One region of the Bradyrhizobium sp. ISRA430 genome, then DNA from elsewhere that is predicted to be linked to it. Evidence: predicted binding sites of a transcription regulator. Region 1 holds the regulator's gene; each other region holds the start of a gene.

Region 1 (4,664 bases):
CCTACGGCGTCGGCTGCACCACCTGGGAGGTGGTCCGCAGCGTGGTGATCCCCTACACGCGGGTCGGTATCATCGGTGGCGTCATGCTGGCGCTGGGCCGTGCGCTTGGCGAGACCATGGCGGTGACCTTCATCATCGGCAACTCGTTCCGGATCTCCTCATCGATCTTCGCGCCGGGCACCACGATCTCGGCGGCGATCGCCAGCGAGTTCGCCGAAAGCGACGGCCTGCATCAATCCGGCCTGATCTTGCTCGGCCTCCTGCTGTTCGTGCTGACGTTCTTCGTGCTCGCGGCCGCGCGGCTGATGCTGCTGCGCCTCGAAAAGAAAGCGGGGAAGTGACGCCATGAACCCGATTTATGCACGCCGCCGCCGCAAGGACATCCTGATCCGCGGTCTCTGCATCGGCGCCGCCGCCTTTGGCGTGACCTGGCTCGCGCTGATCCTGATCACGCTGCTCTACAACGGCCTGACGGGATTGAACCTCCAGATCTTCACCGAAAGCACGCCGCCGCCCGGCTCGAACGAAGGCGGCCTGCTCAATGCCATCGTCGGCTCGCTGATCATGACCGTGCTCGGCGTCGGCATCGGTGCGCCGCTCGGCCTGTTCGCCGGCACCTATCTCGCCGAGTACGGCCGCAATGACAAGCTGACCTCGGTCATCCGTTTCATCAACGACATCCTGCTCAGCGCACCCTCGATCATCATCGGCCTGTTCATCTACGGCGCGGTGGTGGTGCCGATGCGCGGCTTCTCGGCGATCGCCGGCAGCCTCGCGCTCGCCGTGATCGTGATCCCGGTGGTGCTACGCACGACCGAGGACATGCTGCTCCTGGTGCCGAACGCGCTGCGTGAGGCGGCCTCGGCACTGGGCCTGCCGCGTTCATTGGTGATCAAGCGGATCGCCTATCGCGCGGCGCGCTCCGGCCTCATCACCGGCGTGCTGCTCGCGACCGCCCGCGTCGCCGGCGAGACTGCGCCGCTGCTGTTCACTGCGCTGTCGAACCAGTTCTTCAGCCTGAGCCTGAACAAGACGATAGCGAACCTGCCGGTCACCATCAACAACTTCGTGCAGAGCCCGTACGCCTACTGGAAGCAACTCGCCTGGAGCGGCGCGCTGCTGATCACGCTCACCGTGCTTGCCCTGAACATTGGCGCGCGCATCCTTGGCGCCGAGAGGACCGCAAAATGACCGACCTGTCCGTATCCGTGAGTTCCAACGGTCACCTGGCGTCGCAACCGCTGCCGGAGGCCCCGGCCAAGGTGACGGTTCGCAACCTCAACTTCTATTACGGCGAACACCACGCGCTGAAGAACATCAACCTGACGCTCGGCACCAACCGCGTCACGGCGTTCATCGGTCCGTCGGGCTGCGGCAAGTCGACCCTGCTGCGCATCTTCAATCGGATGTATGATCTCTATCCGGGCCAGCGTGTGACCGGTCAGCTCATGCTCGACCAGACCAACATTCTCGACCCCAAGCTCGATCTCAACCTGCTGCGGGCCCGCGTCGGCATGGTGTTCCAGAAGCCGACGCCGTTCCCGATGACGATCTACGAGAACATCGCCTTCGGCATCCGCCTCTATGAGAAGATCTCGAAGTCGGAGATGGACGACCGCGTCGAGAAGGCGCTGCGCGGCGGCGCGCTCTGGAACGAGGTCAAGGACAAGCTCAACGCCTCGGGCCTCTCGCTCTCCGGCGGCCAGCAGCAGCGCCTCTGCATCGCGCGCACCGTCGCGGTGCGCCCCGAAGTGATCCTGTTCGACGAGCCCTGCTCGGCGCTCGACCCGATCTCGACCGCCAAGGTCGAGGAGCTGATCCAGGAGCTGTCCGAGAACTACACGATCGCGATCGTCACCCATAACATGCAGCAAGCGGCGCGCGTTTCCGACAAGACCGCCTTCATGTATCTCGGCGAGCTGATCGAGTTCGACGACACCAGCAAGATCTTCACGTCGCCGAGCGATCGGCGTACGCAGGATTACATCACCGGCCGGTTCGGCTGAGGAGACAGGATATGGGTTCCGAACACACCGCAAAGGCCTTCGACACCGACCTTCAGGAGCTCACTCGACTGGTCGCAGAGATGGGCGGGATTGCCGAGCGCATGATCGTCGATTCCGTCGATGCGCTGATCCGCCGCGACGTCGCGCTCGGCCAGCGCGTCGTCGCCACCGACGTCGAGCTCGACGCGCTGCAGAAGCGTATCGAGGAGCGTGCCGTGCTCACCATCGCCCGCCGTCAGCCGATGGCGATCGACCTGCGCGAGATCGTTGGTGCGATGCGCGTGGCGACCGACCTCGAGCGCATCGGCGACCTTGCCAAGAACATGGGCAAGCGCGTCGCCGCGCTGGAGACGGACTTCCATCCGCTAAAGCTGTTCCGCGGCCTGGAACACATGACCGACCTGGTGCAGCAGCAGGTCAAGTCGGTGCTTGACGCCTATGCCGCGCATGACCTGCCGGCGGCGATGGCGGTGTGGAAGGGCGACGAGGAAGTCGACGCCATCTGCACCTCGCTGTTCCGCGAGCTCCTCACTTATATGATGGAGGATCCGCGCAACATCTCGTTCTGCATCCATCTGATGTTCTGCGCCAAGAACATCGAGCGGATCGGCGACCATGCCACCAACATCGCCGAGACCGTGTTTTACATGATCGAAGGTCAGGCCATCGCCGACAAGCGGCCGAAGGGCGACATGACGACCTTCGCCACGACGGTCCCGAATACGTAAGGAGCGACGACCCCATGGGCGCACGCATTATGGTGGTTGAGGACGAGGAGGCTCTGACCGAGCTCCTCCGCTACAACCTCGAAGGCGACGGCTATGACGTCGAGACGGTGATGCGCGGCGACGACGCCGATACCCGTCTCAAGGAACATATCCCCGACCTGATCGTGCTCGACTGGATGCTGCCGGGCCTGTCCGGCATCGAGCTGTGCCGGCGCTTGCGCACCAGGCCCGACACCAAGCAGCTTCCGATCATCATGCTCACCGCGCGCGGCGAGGAGAGTGAGCGGGTGCGGGGTCTTGCGACCGGTGCCGACGACTATATCGTCAAGCCGTTCTCGGTGCCCGAGCTCTTGGCGCGCGTAAAGGGCCTGCTCCGGCGCGCAAGCCCCGAGCGGCTCGCCACCGTGCTCGCCTATGGCGACATCGAGCTCGATCGTGAAAAGCGCCGCGTGGCGCGCTCGGGCCGGCCGATCGATCTCGGTCCGACCGAATATCGCCTGTTGGAGTTTTTCCTCGAGCATCCGGGTCGCGTGTTCTCGCGCGAGCAGCTTCTCGACAGCGTCTGGGGCCGCGACATCTACATCGACGAACGCACGGTCGACGTGCACATCGGCCGCCTGCGCAAGCTGCTCAATCTCGGCCGCGAGCAGGATCCGATCCGCACCGTGCGCGGCGCCGGCTATGCGCTGGATGACCGTTTCGCGAAGGCGGAGCAGACGTAAAGTCTGGGGCGGGATGGCTGGTTGTTGCCACACTTTCAGTCGTCGTCCCGGCGAAGGCCGAGACGCATAACCCCAGGGCGCAGTTGTCGCGCGACGATGATAACTCCGAGTCCCCGTAACCACATCGGCCGGTGGTTATGGATCCCGGCGTTCGCCGGGACGACACCGAGCTAGTTGAAGTGCCGTCGTGTAACGACGGCACCTAGTTCACCGACTAAACGCTAACTCAGCGCGTGCCCGGCTTCGCCGGAGCGCGGCGGCGATCCGCCGCCGGCTGATAGGCGACGCGCGAGTGCTGGGCGCAATAGGGCAGGCCGGTGAGCGCCTTGCCGCCGCAGAAGAAGAAATCCGGGCTCGAGGGATCGCCGACCGGCCAATGGCAGGTCGCCTCGTTCAGCTCGAGCAGCGACAGCCGCTGGCTCATCGGCACGACGTTGTCGTAGGTGACCGGATCGGGCTCAACCTCGACCTCGAAGACCTGCGCCAGCGCGGTGTTGCCGCGCGAGATCGGACGAGCCACCCGCATCATGTGCTGCGCGGGGCGCGCCTTACGCGGCCGCGGCGCCGCCGACGAGGGGCTCTTGGCGCGGCCGGACAGGCCGAGCCTGTGCACCTTGCCGATCACGGCATTGCGGGTCACATTGCCGAGCTCGGCTGCGATCTGGCTGGCCGAAAGTCCAGCCTCCCAGAGCTTTTTCAACTGCTCGACGCGATCGTCGGACCATGTCAAAACCGTCATTGCACCCTTTCCCTCGCCGCGCGCCAGCCACCCTGGCCCTCGCGGCGAATGCCTAAGCCTCGAAAACCCGTGCCGCCAGAATCCTTTAAGGCTCGCCGGGCGCGACTAGAGCGCCCGAACGTTTACGCCGGTACATGAGAACTTAGAGGATCAGAACCGCTGCACGAGATGTCGTATCTGACAGCCCAAACGCTACAATATGGCGTGACTCACGCGCAAGAGTCCGCCGACTCGCTTCCACATGTTCCGTAACGAAAACCCCGCAAAGTAGGCACCGCAAGACTACGGATTCTGCGTTTCCCGAGGCTTGCCGGCGGCATTGACAGGCGTTCTACCAAGCATAAGATAGTTCTACGTGCCGCCCTGAAAAGGCGGCACGTTTCGTTTTCCGGGACGGTCAATGGTGCGCTGCGCAATGCGCGTTGAGGCCGTCCTCAACACCAAGTGACAGTCATGACCAAGAGCGCCG
Region 2 (4,664 bases), 400 kb from region 1:
TCACCAGATACTGCGGGTAGGTCAGGCCGAGTCGGTCGAGCAGCGGCTTGTAGACGCGGTTGAAGGCATGGGCGGCCGAATAGACCGCAAAGCAGATCTGGTTATCGAGCCGCAGCGGCTGATCGGCCGCCAATTGTTTCCGGACCATGGAGAGCCTCAAGGGATTCGTCTTGGCATTGTGGGACGCGGCAGCCTCCGATTCAATTGCGAACAATTAAATGTGAGGCTGCTTAATTTCAATTGCACGCAATCTAATTGTTTGCAATAAAGATCGCGTCCCAACCGGAACCCCAGGAGACGAAGATGTCCGTGAATGTCCTCTACAAGACCAGCGCGAAGGCCACCGGCGGCCGCGATGGCCATGCCGCAACCCTCGACGGCGCCCTCGACGTCAAGCTCACCACGCCGAAGGAGCTCGGCGGCGGAGGCGGCGCCGGCAACAATCCCGAACAGCTCTTTGCGGCCGGATATGCCGCCTGCTTCATCGGCGCGATGAAATTCGTGGCCTCGCAGGGCGGCCCGAAGGTCCCCGCTGACACCTCCGTCACCTCAACGGTCGGCATCGGCCCGCGTTCCGAGGGCGGCTTCGGGCTCGACATCGATCTGGCCATCTCGCTGCCCGGCGTGCCGCGCGCGGAGGCCGAGGCGCTGGTCGAAAAGGCCCACCAGGTCTGCCCCTATTCCAACGCCACCCGCGGCAATGTCGACGTCCGCCTGAAGGTCGTCTGATCGACGTGGATCGGCCGGCCCGAGATCCCCCTCGGGCCGGCCATTCGCTCGATTTGCCACGCCGCGGGATTGGCGAGCGGCGGCGCATACGCCCCTACGCGGGACGCCATTGCTGGCGTGGGCGAACCTCGCTAGGCCTGTGCTCAACGATCGACACAGGGTTGAAGCGAAGGTTTGCTGCCATGACTTCCGAAGCCGCTAACGGCGCAATGAGCGGACTGCGCGTCATCGACCTCACGCGCGTGCTCGGCGGCCCCTACTGCACGCAGATCCTCGCCGATCATGGCGCCGACGTGATCAAGGTCGAGCCGCCGGCAGGCGACGAGGTGCGCGAGTGGGGCCCTCCCTTCCACGAGGAGGACGCGGCCTATTTCGTCGGCATCAACCGCAACAAGCGCTCGATCGGCCTCGACCTCGCCTCCGAGGGCGGCCGCGCCGTGCTGCTCAAGATGCTGGAGACGGCCGACGTCCTGATCGAGAATTTCAAGCCGGGCACGCTGGAGAAATGGGGCATCGGCAACGAGGTTCTGCGCGAAAAATTTCCGCGGCTCGTGCACTGCCGGATCTGCGGTTTCGGCGCCGACGGTCCGCGCGGCGGCAATCCCGGCTATGACGCCATCATCCAGGCCATGACCGGCATGATCGCGGCGACCGGCTCGCCGGAAAGCGGCCCGATGCGGATCGGCGTGCCGCTGGTCGACATCACCACCGGCCTCTATGCGGCGATCGGCATCCTGATGGCGCTGTCGGAACGGCAGCGCTCAGGGCTTGGCCAGTTCCTCGAGACCACGCTATACGAGACCGGCCTTGCCATCATGCATCCGCACACCGCGAACTATTTCATGCATGGCAAGCCGCCGGGCCTCACCGGCAACGAGCACCCCAATCTCGTGCCTTACGCGATCTTCCCGACCAAGACCGACGACATCTTCATCGGCGTCGGCAACGACGGAACCTTCCGCAAGTTGTGCAAGGAGATCGGCAAGGTGGAGCTCGGCACCGATCCGCGCTTTGCCCGCAACAAGGACCGCATCGCCAATCGCGAGGCGCTGCGCGCAGAGCTTGCCGCGGTGTTCAGCCAGCACGAGGCCGAGCCGCTCTGCAATCGCCTGCTCGCCGCGGGCCTTCCCGCCGGCCCGGTGCAGAAGATCGACCAGGCGCTGACCAACCCGCATACGATCTACCGCGGCGATGTCATCGAGAAGGACTGGTACAAGGGCGTCGCCTCGCCGATCCGGCTCGACCGCAGCAAGCCGAGCCTGCGCCGGCTGCCGCCGAAATTCAGCCAGCATTCCGCCGAGGTGCTCGGCGAGTTCGGATACTCCAGGGCCGAGATCGACGCGATGCTCGCCAAGGGCGTGGTCTGCGGCCCCGAGCGCAAGCGCTGAGGCCCGCACACCTCGCATCCGACAGCCGATGCCGCACTGCGGCGCGAGCACGATAGTGCGGCGCGAACGGCTGCGGCTGCCCCGGACGCGCATTCGCCTATTTGACAGCTTCCCTTTTCCAGCGCTTGCCGCTTTCGTTTCGGCCGCTTACACAGTCATGTGAACGTCATATGGCGCTGCTAGCGCAAGCGATCATTTTTGACGGCCCAAGGGAGGTTTTCTTGATGGCTCTTCGACCATTTGCTGCGGCTGCCGCTTTTGCGGTCACGTTCGGCTTTGCCGCCTCGCCGGCCTTGGCCGCGACCGAAATCCAGTGGTGGCACGCGATGACCGGCGCGAACAACGACGTCATCGTCAAGCTCGCCAACGACTTCAACGCGTCGCAGAGCGATTACAAGGTCATCCCGACCTACAAGGGCAACTACCCCGACACCATGAACGCCGGCATCGCGGCCTTCCGTGCCGGCAACGCGCCCCACATCATGCAGGTGTTCGAAGTCGGAACCGCGACCATGATGGCCGCGACCGGCGCAGTCAAACCGGTCTACAAGCTGATGGCCGAGACCGGCGAGAAGTTCGATCCGAAGGCCTATCTGCCTGCGATCACCGGCTACTACTCGACCTCGAAGGGCGAAATGCTGTCCTTCCCCTTCAACTCGTCGTCCACGGTCATGTGGGTCAACCTCGACGAGCTGAAGAAGGCGAACGTCGAGATTCCGAAGACCTGGCCCGAGGTGTTCGACGCCGCCAAGAAGCTCCACGCCAACGGCCATCCCACCTGCGGCTTCTCGAACTCCTGGGTCACATGGGTCAATCTCGAGCAGCTCTCGGCCTGGCACAACGTGCCGCTGTCCACGAAAGCCAACGGGCTCGACGGCTTCGACACCGTGCTGGAGTTCAACGGACCGCTCCAGGTCAAGCATCTCGAGAAACTGGTCGAGCTCCAGAAGGATAAGACCTACGATTATGCCGGCCGCACCAACACCGGCGAAGGCCGTTTCACCTCCGGCGAATGCCCGCTCTACCTGACCTCGTCGGCCTTCTTCGGCAACGTCAAGGCGCAGGCCAAGTTCAACTTCACCGCCGTGCCGATGCCCTATTATCCGGACGTCAAGGGCGCGCCGCAGAACTCGATCATCGGCGGCGCCTCGCTCTGGGTCATGGGCGGCAAGTCGGCCGAAGAATATAAGGGCGTCGCGAAATTCCTGGCCTTCCTCTCGGACACCGATCGCCAGGTGTATATCCACAAGGCTTCCGGCTACCTGCCGATCACCAAGGCGGCCTATGAGAAGGCCAAGGCCGAGGGCTTCTACAAGGATCAGCCCTATCTCGAGACCCCGCTGCTCGAACTGACCAATAAGGAGCCGACCGAGAATTCGCGCGGCCTGCGCCTCGGCAACATGGTTCAGCTCCGTGATGTCTGGTCGGAAGAGATTGAGCAGGCGCTCGCCGGCAAGAAGACCGCCAAGCAGGCGCTGGATGCCGCCGTCGAACGCGGCAACCAGATGCTGCGGCAGTTCGAAAAGACCGCGGTCAAGTGAGGCAATGAGCGGCAGGCCGCGGATGCGTGGCCTGCCGCTTCTGCTGACATCATGCAAAAGCAGGCCATCTTCCAGTCAAAGCTGTTGCCCTACGCGCTGGTTGCGCCGCAACTCGCGATTGTCCTGATCTTTTTCTACTGGCCGGCCGCGCAGGCGGTGATCCAATCGTTCCTGCTGCAGGATGCTTTCGGTCTGTCGACCAGCTTCGTCTGGGTCGACAACTACCTCGACCTGTTTCGGGAGCCCGCCTATTTCGAGGCGATCGTCCGGACGTTCTTCTTCTCGTTCGCCATCGCCGTCTCTTCGCTGTCCCTCGCGCTGCTGCTCGCCGTGATGGCGGACAAGCCGTTGCGCGGCGGCACGATCTACCGCACGCTGCTGATCTGGCCCTACGCGGTCGCCCCGCCCGTGGTCGGCGTGCTCTGGATCTTCATGCTGCACCCCTCGCTCGGCGTGCTCTCGCGCTATCTTCGCGCCGCCGGCATCGACTGGAATCCGCTGCTCGACGGCAACCAGGCAGCAACGCTGATCATCCTCGCCGCGGCCTGGAAGCAGATCTCCTACAACTTCCTGTTCTTCCTCGCCGGCCTGCAGAGCATACCGAGGAGCGTGATCGAGGCAGCCGCCATCGACGGTGCGCGCCCGATGCGGCGGTTCTGGACCGTGACGTTCCCGCTGCTGTCGCCGACCATCTTCTTCCTCCTGGTCGTCAACATCGTCTACGCCTTCTTCGACACCTTCGGCATCATCGACACCATGACCCGCGGCGGTCCCGGCAAGTCGACGGAAACGCTGGTCTACAAGGTCTATACCGACGGACTCCTGGGCGGAAACCTCGGCGGCTCCGCGGCGCAATCGGTCATCCTGATGGGCATCGTCATCGTGCTGACGGGGATTCAGTTCCGCTTCGTCGAACGCAAGGTGACCTACTGATGGTCGAGCAAGAGGGCTTTCGGCGCTATATCGCCCACATCATCCTCTGGATCGGGATCGCGATCGTCGCGTT
Region 3 (4,664 bases), 1.1 Mb from region 1:
CCGCGACGACAGCCTCGCGCGGCGTGGCCGCGGGGCCGAGCAGCCGCGCCGCATCTGTCAGGTGCACGAGCCGCCCTGCTGCGATCACGGCGACGAGCCGCGGCCGCAGCGGTACGGTGTCGTCGACCAGGAGAATGTCGGCACGACGTCCTTCCGCCAGCGTGCCGCGATCGCCAAGGCCGGTGGCGCGTGCGGGCCCGGCGGAGACCAGATTCCAGGCTTCGGTGAGCGGCAGTATGCCATCGGCAGCGAGTCGGAACGCCGCGAGCAATTGCGCAGGATAATAATAGTCCGACGCCAGCACGGTGCAGAGCCCCTTGGCGATCATGTCGGACGCCCTGGTCCAGCCGGTGTGGCTGCCGCCGCGCACGACGTTCGGCGCACCGTAGACGATGGCGTCGCCGTTGGCGGCGGCATCCCGCGCCGTCTCCTCGTTGATCGGAAACTCGGCGATCATCGCACCCAGGGCGCGATATTCCCGGCGCATCGCCGGCGTTCCGTCGTCATGCGACAGCATCCGCACCTCGGCGGCGCGTGCCGCAGCGGCCAACCGCGAAATCGAGGCCGGCACCTCGGCGGCGCGCGAGACCACGCGATCGACCAGCCGGTCGAAGTCTTCGTTCGACAGCCCGGTGCGCTCCACCATGCGGTTGCGCTTGCGCGGCTTCGCCATGTCGGCAACGGTACCGTCCATGTGGTCGTTGAAGGCGAACAGGTCGATGCGACCCTCGGCCAGCCACTGGCCGATCTCGTCTTCGGCGTCGAGATTGTAGGTCTCGTGCCGCAGGTGGAAGCGGGTGTCGGCGGCGAATTGCGGGCGCTGGCGCTCGATCGCCTCCATCAGGCTCCTCGCATTGTCGCCGCTGCGCAGGCCCGGCTCCCACGAACAGGTCGTGGCGTGGAACACCGTGGTGATGCCGTTGCTGATCGCCTGGCGGTCGCTGTCGGCAAGCGCGACATCGATCGGGAAGTCGACGCCGGCGCGCGGCATCATCTGCCGCTCGAAGGCATCGCCATGCAGATCGACGATGCCGGGCAGGACCAGCAGGTTGCGCGCGTCGATCGCCAGCCGCGCACGGGCGCGAGGCGCATCGATCCGCGCAATGTCCTGTCCGGACACGGCAAGCGAAGTTTCGACGAGCTCGGAGCCGATCAGGGTCCGGCCACCTTCAAGGAAAATGTCTGTCACGCGACCGCGCTTCGTTTGCTGGCAGGAGAGCTCGTAAGGGAACTTGCCCGTGCTTCGTATGTCGACAGGAAATCTTCAATCCCGAGATTGCGGAAATCGGGCAGAGCTTCACGCAACTTGTCGTGATCCCAATCCCACCAGGCGAGCCTGGCGAGCCGTCCGGCGATCTCTTCCGAGAATCGCCGCCGGACGATCCGCGCCGGATTGCCGGCGACGATGGTATAGGCCGGCACGTCCTTGGTGGCGATGGCGCCGGCCGCGATCACCGCGCCGGTGCCGATGTTGCGGCCAGGCAGCACGATCGCGCCGTGACCGATCCAGACGTCGTGGCCGATATGGACATGATGCTGACGTCGCCAGTCGAAGAAATCGGCGTCGTCGCTCTCGCCCGGGAAATAAGCGCTCGAGCGATAGGTGAAATGGGCCTGCGTGGCGCGATGCATCGGATGGTTTCCGGGATTGATGCGCGTCATCGCCGCGATCGAGCAGAACTTGCCGATCGTCGTGTAGGTGATCTGCGCGTCATTCATCACGTAGGAGTAATCGCCCATCGTCACTTCGTGCAGGATCGTGCGCGCGCCGACCTCGGTATAGGCGCCGAGCCTCGTCTCGTGCAGCTTTGCCGAGGGATCGATGGTCGGTTGGACCGAAAGCACTTTGGCGACCATGTTGCATCCGAAAGATCGAGGAGGGGCGCCTGTCTTCGAGCGGCTCGATGACAATGTCATGACGCCACAATGACAGGGGATGAGGTGTGTAGGATCGCCGCACGGCAACGCGCATGTCACACAAGTGTCAAGCGTCGGCGTTAGCGGTGGCAGCCAGTTACTCTGGAGCCCTGCATGCTGGTGGTGGAAGGTCTGACGTGCCGCTTCGGCGCAAAAGCTGCGGTGGACGACGCTTCGTTTCAAATTTCCCCCGGCGGCTTCGTCGGCGTGATCGGACGTTCCGGTGCCGGCAAGTCGACCTTGCTGCGGACCATCAATCGCCTCGTGACGCCGACGCACGGACGCATCCTGTTCGAGGGCGTCGACGTCACTGCGCTGCGCGGCAAGGAGCTGCGGCAATGGCGGGCGCGATCGGCGATGATCTTCCAGCAATTCAACCTGGTCGGTCGGCTCGATGTGCTGACCAACGTGCTGATGGGACGTCTGGCCGTCATTCCCGCCTGGCGCTCGCTCGCGCAAGTGTGGCCCGAGCAAGACAGGGCGCTGGCGATGTCGGCGCTGGAGCAATTTGACATTGCCTCGCTCGCCGCCCAGCGCGCCGACCAGCTCTCCGGCGGCCAGCAGCAGCGCGTTGCGATCGCACGCGCACTGGTCCAGCAGCCCGACATCATTCTCGCCGACGAGCCGATCGCCTCGCTCGATCCGCGCAACACCAAGATCGTGATGGATGCGCTGCTCCGCATCAACAAGCACTTCGGCATCACCGTGCTCTGCAACCTGCATTCGCTCGATCTGGCGCGCACCTATTGCGACCGCCTGATCGGCATGGCGGCGGGCCGCGTGGTTTTCGACGGCGCGCCGTCCGCGCTGACCGATCACGTCGCGCGAGAGCTGTACGATCTCGAAGCCGCCGACGTCATGGGCGGCATGCCCGTGCCCGCGCCTCAAGGCGTTCCGGCGCTCGGGACTGCGGCAGCCGCCTGAGCCAGCGCCTGCGTTTTCAGTTTTGCGTCAACCGACCCCAACCGATGAAGAGGGTACCATGATCACTCGCAGATTAGTCCTTGCCGGCGCCACCATGCTGGCCTTTGCCGGATCCGCTTACGCCGATGACTGGAAGGCCAAATATCCCGAACTGACCTTCGCGGTGGTTCCGGCCGAAAACGCCTCCGGCGTCACCGAGCGCTGGACGCCCTTCGTGGAATACCTGTCGAAGCAACTCGGCGTGAAGGTCACGCTGCGCATCGCCAATGACTATGCCGCGGTGATCGAGGGCCAGCGCGCCGGCAACATCCACATCGCAAGCTACGGCTCGGCCTCGTTCGCGCGCGCTCGCCTGACCGGCGTCAAGACCGATGCCTTTGCCAACGACATCAACGCCGATGGCTCGACCGGCTACTACTCGGTGTTCTTCGTTAAAGCGAGCAGCCCGTACAAGAGCGTCGATCAGCTCAAGGGCAAGAACCTCGGCCTCGTCGACCCGAACTCGACCTCCGGTAACAACGTGCCGCGCTTCGAGCTCGACAAGATGGGCATTCCGGATGCCGACGGCTATTTCAGCAAGGTCGTGTTCACGGGCAGCCATGAGAACGCGATGCTGGCGCTGGCGCAGGGCACGGTCGACGTCGCGGCCAACCAGTGGACCAGCGACGACGATTCCACGCTGGCGCAGATGCTGACCAAGGGCATGCTGAAGAATGCCGACGGTTCGGCGATGAAGAAGGACGATTTCCGCATCATCCACAAGTCGGCGCCGATCATCAACGGGCCCTACGCCTACAACTCTGACCTGCCGGAAGACGCCAAGGCGGCGATCGCGAAGGCGTTCTTCGATGCGCCGACCAAGGACAAGGCCGCGTTCGAGCGCCTCTCCGACGGCCAGAAGAAGGGCTTTCATCCCGCGACCACCAAGGATTGGGATGGCACGATCGAGCTGATCAAGTTCGTCGATGCTCTGCGTAAGAAGAAGGCGTCCTGAGTTTTCGGGACGATGCACTGGAGCCGGGTCGAGGGACCCGGCTCCTTCTCTTTTGACGGGTCACGCTCCCTGATCAAATGACGCTCGCGGTTTCGATCCTTCCCGAACAGCAATTGGCCGCGCTCGATGCCGCCTATCGCCAGGCAGTGACGCGCAAGCGGCTTCGTCTCCTGCTTGGGATTGCACTATTCATTTCCGCTCTGGTCCTGTCAGCGATTGGCGCGGAAGTGAACCTGCGCACTCTCTTCACCTATTTCGGCAACTTCGTCAGCTATTTCGATCGCATTCTCACGCTCGACAGCGGCCAGCGCGTCTGGACCGATGTTGGCGAGTGGCTGTGGGGCTGGCGCAAATGGTTGAAGATGTTGGCGGAGACCCTGCTGATCAGCTATGTCGGCACGCTGATCGGCGCGACCCTCGCCTTTGCCCTGAACTTCGTCGCGGCGGAGAACACCTCGCCGGCGCCCTGGCTGCGCTTCGTGGTACGGCGCCTGCTCGAATTCGCTCGCACCGTCCCGGGCATCGTGTTTGCCCTGGTCTTCGTCATCGCCTTCGGCCTCGGGCCGATGGCGGGTGTGCTCGCGATCGCGATCCACTCCACCGGTGCGCTCGGCAAGCTGTTCTCGGAGATCGTCGAGAACGCCGACATGAAGCCGGTCGAGGGCATCCGCTCGACCGGCGCGAGCTGGCTCTCCTGCATGCGCTTCGCCGTCGTGCCCCAGGTGACCGCGGGCTATGCCAGCTACGCGCTGCTGCGCTTCGAGATCAACGTCCGCGAAGCCTCCGTGATGGGCTTCGTCGGCGCCGGCGGCATCGGTCAGGAGCTCGT

The links. Region 1 encodes PhoB, which activates phosphate uptake and scavenging genes when phosphate is short. Its sites were predicted from a motif close to TGTCATNNANCTGTCAT; they were not measured.
Region 2: the regulator PhoB is predicted to act here: its motif matches at 2,271-2,287, upstream of ugpB (sn-glycerol-3-phosphate ABC transporter substrate-binding protein UgpB).
Region 3: the regulator PhoB is predicted to act here: its motif matches at 1,905-1,921, upstream of phnC (phosphonate ABC transporter ATP-binding protein).

The regions. Positions count from the first base shown of each region.
Region 1 covers NZ_CP094516.1:4,980,789-4,985,452, reverse strand. The annotation lists gene pstC (phosphate ABC transporter permease subunit PstC) at 1-341, shown strand, start outside; gene pstA (phosphate ABC transporter permease PstA) at 346-1,191, shown strand; gene pstB (phosphate ABC transporter ATP-binding protein PstB) at 1,188-2,006, shown strand; gene phoU (phosphate signaling complex protein PhoU) at 2,018-2,734, shown strand; gene phoB (phosphate regulon transcriptional regulator PhoB) at 2,749-3,456, shown strand; gene MTX21_RS23690 (GcrA family cell cycle regulator) at 3,683-4,195, opposite strand; gene MTX21_RS23685 (aspartate aminotransferase family protein) at 4,649-4,664, shown strand, end outside.
Region 2 covers NZ_CP094516.1:5,377,605-5,382,268, forward strand. The annotation lists gene MTX21_RS25495 (MarR family transcriptional regulator) at 1-148, opposite strand, end outside; gene MTX21_RS25500 (organic hydroperoxide resistance protein) at 304-729, shown strand; gene MTX21_RS25505 (CaiB/BaiF CoA-transferase family protein) at 912-2,117, shown strand; gene ugpB (sn-glycerol-3-phosphate ABC transporter substrate-binding protein UgpB) at 2,342-3,658, shown strand; gene ugpA (sn-glycerol-3-phosphate ABC transporter permease UgpA) at 3,710-4,591, shown strand; gene ugpE (sn-glycerol-3-phosphate ABC transporter permease UgpE) at 4,591-4,664, shown strand, end outside.
Region 3 covers NZ_CP094516.1:6,103,098-6,107,761, forward strand. The annotation lists gene MTX21_RS28890 (alpha-D-ribose 1-methylphosphonate 5-triphosphate diphosphatase) at 1-1,189, opposite strand, end outside; gene MTX21_RS28895 (chloramphenicol acetyltransferase) at 1,186-1,857, opposite strand; gene phnC (phosphonate ABC transporter ATP-binding protein) at 2,032-2,841, shown strand; gene phnD (phosphonate ABC transporter substrate-binding protein) at 2,900-3,835, shown strand; gene phnE (phosphonate ABC transporter, permease protein PhnE) at 3,913-4,664, shown strand, end outside.